Pseudophaeobacter arcticus DSM 23566: one gene and its partners. The protein of the gene in region 1 interacts with the protein of each later gene in a pairwise test. Links are inferred from orthologs where the notes say so. Each region holds a gene or a part of one and is shown in the gene's direction. Other genes may lie near its edges. The genes, in order: rlmB, tsaE and ARCT_RS0110705.

What was found.
Region 2: the proteins of rlmB (region 1) and tsaE interact in binary tests that used the Escherichia coli proteins (3 or more experiments, as listed by UniProt). The link is inferred for Pseudophaeobacter arcticus DSM 23566 from one-to-one orthologs.
Region 3: the proteins of rlmB (region 1) and ARCT_RS0110705 interact in binary tests that used the Escherichia coli proteins (3 or more experiments, as listed by UniProt). The link is inferred for Pseudophaeobacter arcticus DSM 23566 from one-to-one orthologs.

What each region holds. Positions count from the first base shown.
Region 1 is NZ_KI421507.1:910,713-913,688, forward strand. What follows is about bases 37-2,859. They hold rlmB (23S rRNA (guanosine(2251)-2'-O)-methyltransferase RlmB), read left to right. Parts: upstream 37-963; coding sequence 964-1,755; downstream 1,756-2,859. Other genes in these bases: ARCT_RS0108250 (DUF2478 domain-containing protein), read left to right, coding at 37-366; ARCT_RS28355 (hypothetical protein), read left to right, coding at 1,787-2,161; ARCT_RS0108265 (YHS domain-containing (seleno)protein), read left to right, coding at 2,275-2,724. Outside these bases: more of ARCT_RS0108250, read left to right, coding at 1-36. UniProt on the Escherichia coli protein: Specifically methylates the ribose of guanosine 2251 in 23S rRNA.
Region 2 is NZ_KI421507.1:3,709,658-3,712,683, forward strand. Bases 82-2,954 are described here. They hold tsaE (tRNA (adenosine(37)-N6)-threonylcarbamoyltransferase complex ATPase subunit type 1 TsaE), read left to right. Parts: upstream 82-1,187; coding sequence 1,188-1,721; downstream 1,722-2,954. Other genes in these bases: ARCT_RS0122445 (PAS-domain containing protein), read left to right, coding at 82-1,077; ARCT_RS0122460 (aminoglycoside phosphotransferase family protein), read left to right, coding at 1,708-2,715; ARCT_RS0122465 (nucleotidyltransferase family protein), read left to right, coding at 2,715-2,954. In the rest of the region: more of ARCT_RS0122445, read left to right, coding at 1-81; more of ARCT_RS0122465, read left to right, coding at 2,955-3,026. UniProt on the Escherichia coli protein: Required for the formation of a threonylcarbamoyl group on adenosine at position 37 (t(6)A37) in tRNAs that read codons beginning with adenine.
Region 3 is NZ_KI421507.1:1,403,730-1,406,840, forward strand. What follows is about bases 1-2,958. They hold ARCT_RS0110705 (NAD(P)H-hydrate dehydratase), read left to right. Parts: upstream 1-602; coding sequence 603-2,315; downstream 2,316-2,958. Other genes in these bases: glnA (type I glutamate--ammonia ligase), read right to left, coding at 1-39; ARCT_RS0110700 (P-II family nitrogen regulator), read right to left, coding at 79-417; ARCT_RS25850 (Hint domain-containing protein), read right to left, coding at 2,296-2,865. UniProt on the Escherichia coli protein: Bifunctional enzyme that catalyzes the epimerization of the S- and R-forms of NAD(P)HX and the dehydration of the S-form of NAD(P)HX at the expense of ADP, which is converted to AMP.

The sequences.
Region 1 (2,976 bases):
GATGTACGGGTGTTGCCCGATGGCGAGACCATTCGCATTTCGCAATCCTTGGGCGCTGGTGCTCGTGGGTGCCGTCTGAACCCTGAGGCACTGGAGCAGGCGGTGGGGCAGGTGACCAGCAGCCTGCAGGCAGAGCCCCGCCCACAGGTCCTGATCGTCAATAAATTTGGCAAACACGAAGCCGACGGTCGTGGCATGCGCCCGGTCATAGGGGAGGCCCTGGCCCAGGGGATGGTTGTGGTGTCAGGCGTCAATCGGATGAACGTTGAGCCCTTCAAGGCCTTTTCTGGCGGGATGGCCGTTCAGGGCGCCGATGAGCTTGGCGGCTTGGTTGCCTGGGTCGAGCAGGCGCTGGCAGAGACCTGAGGCTTTGCCCATACCTATCCTGTGACATGCTATCCTGTGACATGGTTTTCCACAGCGACGGCCGTCTTGGCAGCCTCCAGTTTATTTTAAGTATGCAGACAGATGACTACGAGCTGATGACTACAAGCTGTCGGGTATCAACCGTCCGATATCGCTTGGGGACCCATTTGCGAAAACAATATCCGCCCCGGTCCCAATAGACTGGTCCCAATAGCCCGGTCCCAATAGAATGGGGCACGCTTTTGGGCATTTGCCAGAGCTCCGCCATCCTGTGATCGGCTGTGGTGGGACTGAAACCCTACGGAATTCCCAACTTATGTCACCAAGGTGAAAGTTCTGTTTTCCATAAATATTTGGTATTATTTGATTTTCACTTCCCGCTTAGATGAGGAAGTGGTGGGCGACCCTGGAATCGAACCAGGCGTGCGTCTCCGCGAGGGAGTTACAGTCCCCTGCCACACCTTGCGGCCTGTCGCCCACTAGCAAGTCGCTGTTGACCTGCTGTGAGGGCGTGATTACTAGCGCACCTAAGGGGCGTCAACAGAAAAAACACAAGTTTTTTGCCCGAACCTGAAATTCCTTTTGCTGGAGAGAACGATGTCAAAGAAACCCACGAAAAAGCCCCAGTGGGTGATCGAAAAGGAGCAGAACAAAAAGGCCGGTGGCGCTGAGACCGTCTGGCTCTTTGGGCTGCATGCCGTGCGTGATGCGCTGATGAACCCAAAACGGGAAAAACTGCGCCTTATTGTGACATTGAATGCTCAGAACAAGCTGGAAGAGGCCATCGCGGCCTCTGGGATCGAGCCCGAATTGGTGGAGCCGCGCAGGTTCAACGCGCCGCTGGATCCAAACTCGGTGCACCAGGGGGCCGCACTGGAAGTGATGCCGCTGAACTGGGGCTCTTTGTCGGAAAACTGCATTGGTGCCGAAATCCCGCGGGTGGTATTGCTGGATCGGGTGACCGACCCGCATAATGTGGGCGCCATTTTGCGCTCTGCCGAAGTCTTTGGGGCCAGCGCCGTCATCGGCACCCGGCACCATTCGGCGCCGGAAACCGGTGCCCTGGCCAAAACCGCCAGCGGCGCCCTGGAGCGCCAGCCCTATCTGCGGATGCGCAACCTGGCCGATACCATTACCGAGCTGCAGAACATGGGCTATGTGGTGCTGGGGCTGGATGGCGAGGCCGAGCAGACCATCGAGAGCTGCCTTGCGGGGCGCAAGGATCTGCCGGTGGCCCTGGTCCTGGGGGCCGAAGGCCCCGGGCTGCGGCAAAAAACCAAGGAAACAGTTGATCACCTGGTGAAAATTGACGCAGCCGGCGGGTTTGGCTCGCTCAATGTCTCAAATGCTGCGGCGATTGCCCTATATGCCAGTCTAGAGCGGTCCTGAGGCCGCAGGGCAGCATGAGGGCAAGGGGGAAATGGCACAAAGCGGCGCCTATGGCGGCAAGATACTGAGCTGTTGTTATTGTGGCGTGCAGTCGCGCTTTTTGCCCGGGCATTCGGGTGGCGCAGGCGGTGGTCTCTCGGCGCTTGTCTGTGGCACCTGCGGCGCGCCGCTGTCCAGCCAAAAGGCACGTCCCCTTGCCCCCGGCAAGGGCGCCTGCCTGCCGGGGGCGGTGCCGGGCTGGGCTGCTGTGGCGCCGACCAGGCCCGGGGGCAAAAAGACAAAGGGCACAAATGGAAAAAATGCGCCCCGCAAAATCACCAGGGGCAAGAAGATCAAAAAGCGCAAAGGGCTTTTTCAGTCGCTATTGTCGGAAGCTGTCGATCTGGTGGAGGATATTTTTGACTGATCACCCCCACATATACACTCACGGTGAGATCACAAATCCGTAACCCATCTAGGCAAAACGCCCATTCTAGGCCAGATTTGGGCCTGTCCTGTTTGCACCCTTCGGAGGCCCCATTGGTACTGCGCCATACGCTTGCTGCTTTGCTATTGATCATAGGTCTTGCGCCGCTATCTGCGCGGGCAGAGCCGCCGATCTTTTCTGCGCACAATGGATTGGCGCTGGATGGCTATGATGTTGTCGCCTTTTTTGAAGGGCAGGGCGCGGTGCCTGGCCGTCAGGAGTTTGCGCTGATGTGGAAAGGCGTTTTTTGGCGCTTTACCTCTTCTGGCAATCAGGCGCAGTTTGAGGCGAATCCCCGTGCCTATGCACCGGTGTTTGGCGGCTATTGTGCCTATGCGGTGTCGCAGGGCTATCTGGCGCATGGGGACCCCCGGCTGTGGCGGATCGAAGATGGTGAGCTGTTCTTGCTCAACAACGCCTCTGTCGAGGCGATCTGGCAGGCGGCAGAGCCTGAGCTAATGCAGGCGGCGCGTGGCAACTGGCCTGCGGTTTTGCGGGACTGACGGCTGCCCCGAATAAGGTATTTTTTTAAAAAAATACCTTCTGGCATCTTTTTTTTAATTGTTGCCATCCTACATCTATAGGGACTGCGGAGCGGAACCACCGTAGATCTTTATCAATGTCCCTCGTTCCACACCTCGCGCCCGGAGCTTTGGCTTTCGGGCGCTTTTTTATGGCTTTAGCGGGGGGTGCTGAGAGGCCTGTTGAGGCGGGGTGCTGATCCCCTCAAATTTCTGTCGCTTATGGGCTAGGCG
Region 2 (3,026 bases), 2.8 Mb from region 1 along the record:
GTCTGGCTGCAATCCGAAGAGGGTGCCGTGACCTGGTCGAACCTCGCCTATGATGATCTCAGCCATAAGCTCCGCGGGCGCGATGCCGAATTCTCTGAACCCCTGTTCGACAATCTGGATGAGCCTAAAAAAAGCGGCAGGGCTGAGCGGATCTCAATCCCGATGCCAGAGAGCAGCAAACGCCTGTGGTACAATATCTCGACCACCGAAACAGAGGCCGGCTGGCTGTGCCATGCGGTGGATGTAAACGCCGTGGTCGATGCCGAGGTGGCCCAGCGCAACTTTGTGCAGACACTGGCAAAAACCTTTGCCCAGCTCTCCATCGGTCTGGCGATCTTTGACCGCAACCGTCAGCTGGTGCTGTTCAACCCGGTTTTGATTGATCTTACCGCCCTGCCTGCCGGCTTTCTCAGCTCGCGACCCACACTGATGACCTTCTTTGACCGGCTGCGCGACCAGCGCTTGATGCCCGAGCCAAAGAACTATTCCAGCTGGCGCCACCAGATCGAAGATCTGTTGGAGGCCGCCGCCGAAGGTCGCTATCAGGAAACATGGTCCCTGCCCTCGGGCTCTGTCTATTCGGTGTCGGGACGTCCCCACCCCGATGGCGCCATTGCCTTTCTGTTTGAAGACATCACCGCCGAGGTTACGCTAACCCGTCAGTTCCGGTCTGAGCTGGAAATGGGTCAGTCGATCATGGACCAAATGGGCGAAGCGATTGCAGTTTTTGCCAATGACGGCACCATGACCTTCTCGAACGAGACCTATCATTCGCTGTGGAAAATGGATCCTGACGCCAGTTTTGCCAAGGTCTCCATCATGGATGCGGCCCGCGTTTGGCAGGATACCTGCAGCGCCACGCCGGCCTGGGGAGAAATCCGCGACTTTGTTGCCGGCAGCGATGGCCGCACCCCCTGGTGGGCGCGGGTGCAACTGCGAGACGGCACACCGCTGCTGTGCAAGGTGACTGCAATCCAGAATGGCGCAACCATGGTTAGCTTTCGGACCCCAGAGCCAGGCCTTCCACCGATGGAACAGCAAAAGTTCGCCATCACGGATCAAAGCAGCTCTGCCTGAAACCCAAGGCAAATTTTTAAAACCCCAAACCCAGAAGGGGCGCGATCATCAGCCAGGTGATTGCGCCCTTGGCGCTTGCAGCCCGTGCAACCCAGATGCATTGTGCAGCCATGACCAAACCCAGTGATCCCGCCCGTTCTGACCCGCGCTCTTCAACAGCGGCACACAGCCCGATTTCCTGTCAGCTGACCTCGCCCGAGGCGACGGCAGATCTGGCGCAGCAGCTTGCCGCACAGCTGCAGCCCGGCGACTGTCTCTTGCTGGAGGGGCCGATTGGGGCAGGTAAAACTCATTTTGCCCGGAGCCTGATCCAATCGCTGATGTCTCATCCCGAAGATGTCCCCTCCCCCACATTCACTTTGGTGCAAACCTACGAGGTTCCATCGGGTGAGCTGTGGCATGCGGATCTCTACCGTCTTTCTGCCCTTGAAGAGATTGAAGAACTTGGCCTGTTTGAGGCCTTTGACGACGCCATCTGCCTGATTGAATGGCCCGATCGCCTGGCCGAGCTGACACCGGCACATGCCCTGCATCTCAAGCTCACGCTGGATCCCGCAGAGGAAGATTGCCGTCACCTGACCCTGACCTGGAGCGATGCCAAATGGCAAAGCCGTATGGATGAGATAGCACATGACAGACCGTGACAGCCAGATTTCGGCATTTTTGCACCGCACCGGACGCGGCGACTGGAGCCGTGAGCCACTGGCCGGCGATGCCTCGGCGCGCCGGTATGAGCGACTGACGAGCCCGGATGGCCGCACCTTGATCCTGATGGATGCCCCTCTTGGCAGCGGCGAGACCATTCTCCCCTTTGTCCGTATCGCCAACTACCTGCGATCCCTTGACTTCAGCGCCCCTGCCATCCTCGGCGAGGATGCAGATAACGGCTTTTTGCTGACCGAAGATTTTGGCGATCAGCGGTTCTACGAGGTGCTCGAACAGGATCCCCGTCAGGAGAAAGCGCTCTATTCACTGGCCACCGATTTTTTGGTCCAGCTGCACAAAGTCTCAGGATCAAAGGCACTGCCCGGCCTGGATCATCTGGGCCCCCGCGTCATGGCTGAAATGTCCGGCCTGGTGATCGAGCGCTATTGCGACGCCATCAACGGCAGGGGCGATTCGGATCTGAAAACCCGGTTTGAAAACCAGTTTGAGGATATCCTGCGCCAGACCGTGAAAGAGGACATGGTTTTTGTGCATCGGGATTTTCACGTGCAAAACCTGATGTACCTTCCTGATCGCGAGGGTCTGGCACAGGTCGGCGTGATTGATTTTCAAGACGCCCGCATAGGCCATCCCGCCTATGATCTTGTGTCCCTTCTGCAAGACGCCCGCCGGGATGTGCCTGCCGCCATCGAGTCCCGCATGATCAACCGATACCTGGATGCCTCTGGACTGGATGAATCCGGGTTTCGCGGTGCCTATTCTGTGATCGGCGTCCAGCGCAACCTGCGTATTCTGGGCATTTTCGCCCGGCTGTCGCAGGACTTTGGCAAACCCCAATATCTGGAGTTGATACCACGCGTCTGGACCCATGTTATCAACGGGTTGGAGCATCCGGCCCTTGCTCCTTTGGCGGAATTCTTGTTGCCAGAACTGCCTGCTCCCACCCCTGAAAACCTGGCAAAGCTGCGCTGATGAGCCTCACCATTCCTCCCCGCAGCTGTCCCAATGTGATGCTCTTTGCCGCCGGTTTTGGCACCCGCATGAAGGCGCTGACCCAGACCTGTCCCAAACCGATGATCCCGGTCGGCGGCCAGCCGTTGATCGACCATACGCTACAGCTGGCCCAGGCAATCCAGCCACAACGGATTGTCGCCAATCTGCATTACCTGCCGCAGGTACTGGAGGCGCATCTTGCGCCCAAGGCGGTGCTGCTGAGCCATGAAAGCCCACAGGTGCTCGATACCGGCGGCGGGCTGCGTCAGGCGCTGCCTCTGCTGGGGGCC
Region 3 (3,111 bases), 490 kb from region 1 along the record:
TTCGTCTTTGATCATCTGGAGAACTGCGTCTGTGCTCATTCCCTTGGTCCTTCTGATTTTGATGTCAGGTAGTATTGTTTACAGTGCGTCCGTGCCGGACTCGCCGGTACGAATACGGATGGCCTGTTCGACGGGCGAAACAAAAATCTTGCCGTCGCCAATCTTGTCGGTTTTAGCAGCGTCAATGATGGCTTCAATGGCGGCTTCGACCTGATCGGCCTCGAGCACAACCTCGATCTTCACTTTGGGCAGGAAGTCGACAACATATTCTGCACCGCGGTAAAGTTCGGTATGGCCTTTTTGGCGGCCAAAGCCTTTGACTTCGATGACGGAGAGGCCCTGCACGCCTACATCCTGTAGCGCTTCCTTCACCTCGTCCAGTTTGAACGGCTTGATGATGGCTTCGATCTTTTTCATGCCTTGGACTCCTCACAACCTTGTCGAAGCTCGTCAGATCATTTCTTATTGGTGACGACAATGCGCTGTGCTGTCTCAGGGGGAGCAAGCTGGCAGATTTGAGTGCATCTGATTAAAAAATAGGCGATGCGCCCTAAATTTGTGCAAAAGTGAATCGCCAGGTCTTTGGGAGAAGGAGAGCCCTCATGATGGAACTGCTAACGGCCGCCCAGATGCGTGCCATAGAACAGGCCGCCATCGAGTCGGGGGAGGTCACGGGGCTGGAGCTGATGGAGCGCGCGGGCACCGGCGTGGTGGAGGCCATCTTTGAGGAATGGCCGGAACTGGAATTGGTCGGACAGGAGGGGGGCGCTGCCCCCGATCCTGCGGATCCCCCCCGAGGTATTTTGGGCAAGATGAAAGCCCTGGTGCTTTGTGGTCCCGGAAACAATGGTGGTGATGGCTTTGTTGTGGCGCGATTGTTGCGGGCGCGTGGCTGTGAGGTGGAGGTGTTTTTCTTTGGAGAGGCTGCGCACCTGCCGGCGGATGCGCGGGTCAATTTTGACCGGTGGTCAGAAATTGGGGCGGTGAAGCCGTTACAGGATGATGTATTTGATGGATGGCCGGATGAGACTTCGGGGGTTCACATTGTCATCGACGCCCTGTTTGGTACCGGATTGGCACGCCCGTTTTTGCAATGCCGCCATTTGTCGAGGAGGATGAACAGCTGTTCCGAGTTGGCCAGAACGAGAGATCTGTTTCCCAGGGTTGTTGCCGTGGATATTCCCAGTGGGCTTTGTGCGGATTCCGGGGCGTGGCTCGGGGATGATCAACCGCTTGATTTTGCGGGGCTGGCAAACCTGACCGTGACCTTTCACAGTTTGAAGCCAGGGCATTTCTTGGCTGATGGGCCTGCAAGCTGCGGCAAAGTGGTCTGTACGGATATCGGGTTGACTGCGCCATCAAAGCTGGGGTCGTTGTCGCGCAACGCTTTGATTGAGATGTATAATGACAATCGCCCTGGGCGGCATATTGTGTCTTTGGTTGGCGGTGGAGGGGAGCCCCACCTGTCGGCAAAACAGGGGCCGCATAAGTTCTCCCATGGTCATGCTCTGGTTTTGTCGGGGGGGCATGGCCGGACAGGGGCGGCGCGATTGGCGGCGCGCGGAGCGTTGCGGATTGGTGCCGGGCTGGTGACACTGGGGTCGCCCCGTTCGGCGATGTTTGAAAATGCAGCACAGCTGACAGCGATCATGCTGCACCAGATTGATGGTGCCCATGGGGTAAGTGAGCTGTTGGAAGACAAGCGGTTCAATGCCCTGTGTCTTGGCCCTGGGCTGGGCCGGGGGATGGATACCCAGGCGGTGGTGATTGCCGCCTTGAAAGCGCGGCGCGCGACTGTTTTGGATGCTGATGCGCTCACTCGATTTGAGCGCGATCCGCAGGTGCTGTTTGATTTGCTGCATGAAGATTGTGTGCTCACGCCACATGGGGGGGAGTTTGCAATACTGTTCCCGGATCTGGCGGCAAATCTTGCCGCGAGACCGCAAACAGGCCCGGCCTATTCCAAGGTGGATGCCACCCGCGAGGCCGCCGCGCGGTCGGGTTGCGTGGTGCTGTTCAAGGGGGCTGATACGGTGATTGCTGATCCAACAGGGCGCTGTTCGGTGAATTCAGCGCAGTATGAAAGGGCAGCGCCGTGGTTGGCCACTGCCGGGGCAGGGGATGTGTTGGCCGGGTTTATTACCGGGCTTCTGGCGCGCGGGTTGTCGCCAATGGCAGCGGCAGAGGTTGGGGCCTGGCTGCATGTGGAATGTGCCCGACAATATGGCCCCGGCCTGATTTCTGAAGATCTGCCAGAGCAACTGCCAGCCGTGTTGAACCGGCTGGAGCAGGGGGCTAGGCGCATGGGGCTGTGATGCGGGATTGGGTTGTGATGCGGGATTGGGCGCTGAGAGCTGCCCTGGCCGCTGCAACCTCTAGCCCGCTGGCATAGATGATATGGGGGCGGCTAAAGCGCAGAACTGTCAGCGTCATCTGGCGCAGCCCAAGATCGCAGATGAACTCCCCATCGACCAATGAGGCGGCCCGCGCCAGAGCCTGTGGTTTGCCAAAAATGGCTTTGGCCCGCCAATCACGAAGCAAGACCTGCTGGTCGGCAGGCAGGATCACATCACAGTCCGGGCGGCTGTCCCCCAGAGAGCCGGGCGCAAACCAAATGGCTTTGGTCGTGCTGAGATGCTGCTCTACCGCGAGACAGCTCACCAGTCCCAGATCGCGCGAGATGATGCTGTCGCCGGGCCTGAGTGTCTCGACCTTGCAGTCGCCGCGCCGCGTGAGCAACAGGGTGCCGGGTAGAAACCCGATAGAGATGGTCTGCGTGTCATTGACCTCGGGAGGGGGATGGTGCGGGCGCTTTGCCGGAGTCGCAAGCAACGACCCCGCAGGCCAAGGGGCTTGCGATTTCACGGTTTTGTACTCTTTTTGCCTCAAGTGTTTTTTGACCAGCCTAGGAGAGATCAAGGATCTGGTCGCGTCAATTTTTCCAGGCGGCTGCATAATGCGTTAATTTTTTCAGGATTGTTGCGCTCCTGCATTGTTCTGATTTTGGTGAAATTAGCGCTCGCATCCGATTGCAACCTTTGCTATCCACCGCGGCACGCGAAGAGTGATTTGCGAAACGTGCGGGTGTGGCGGAATTGGTAGACGCACCAG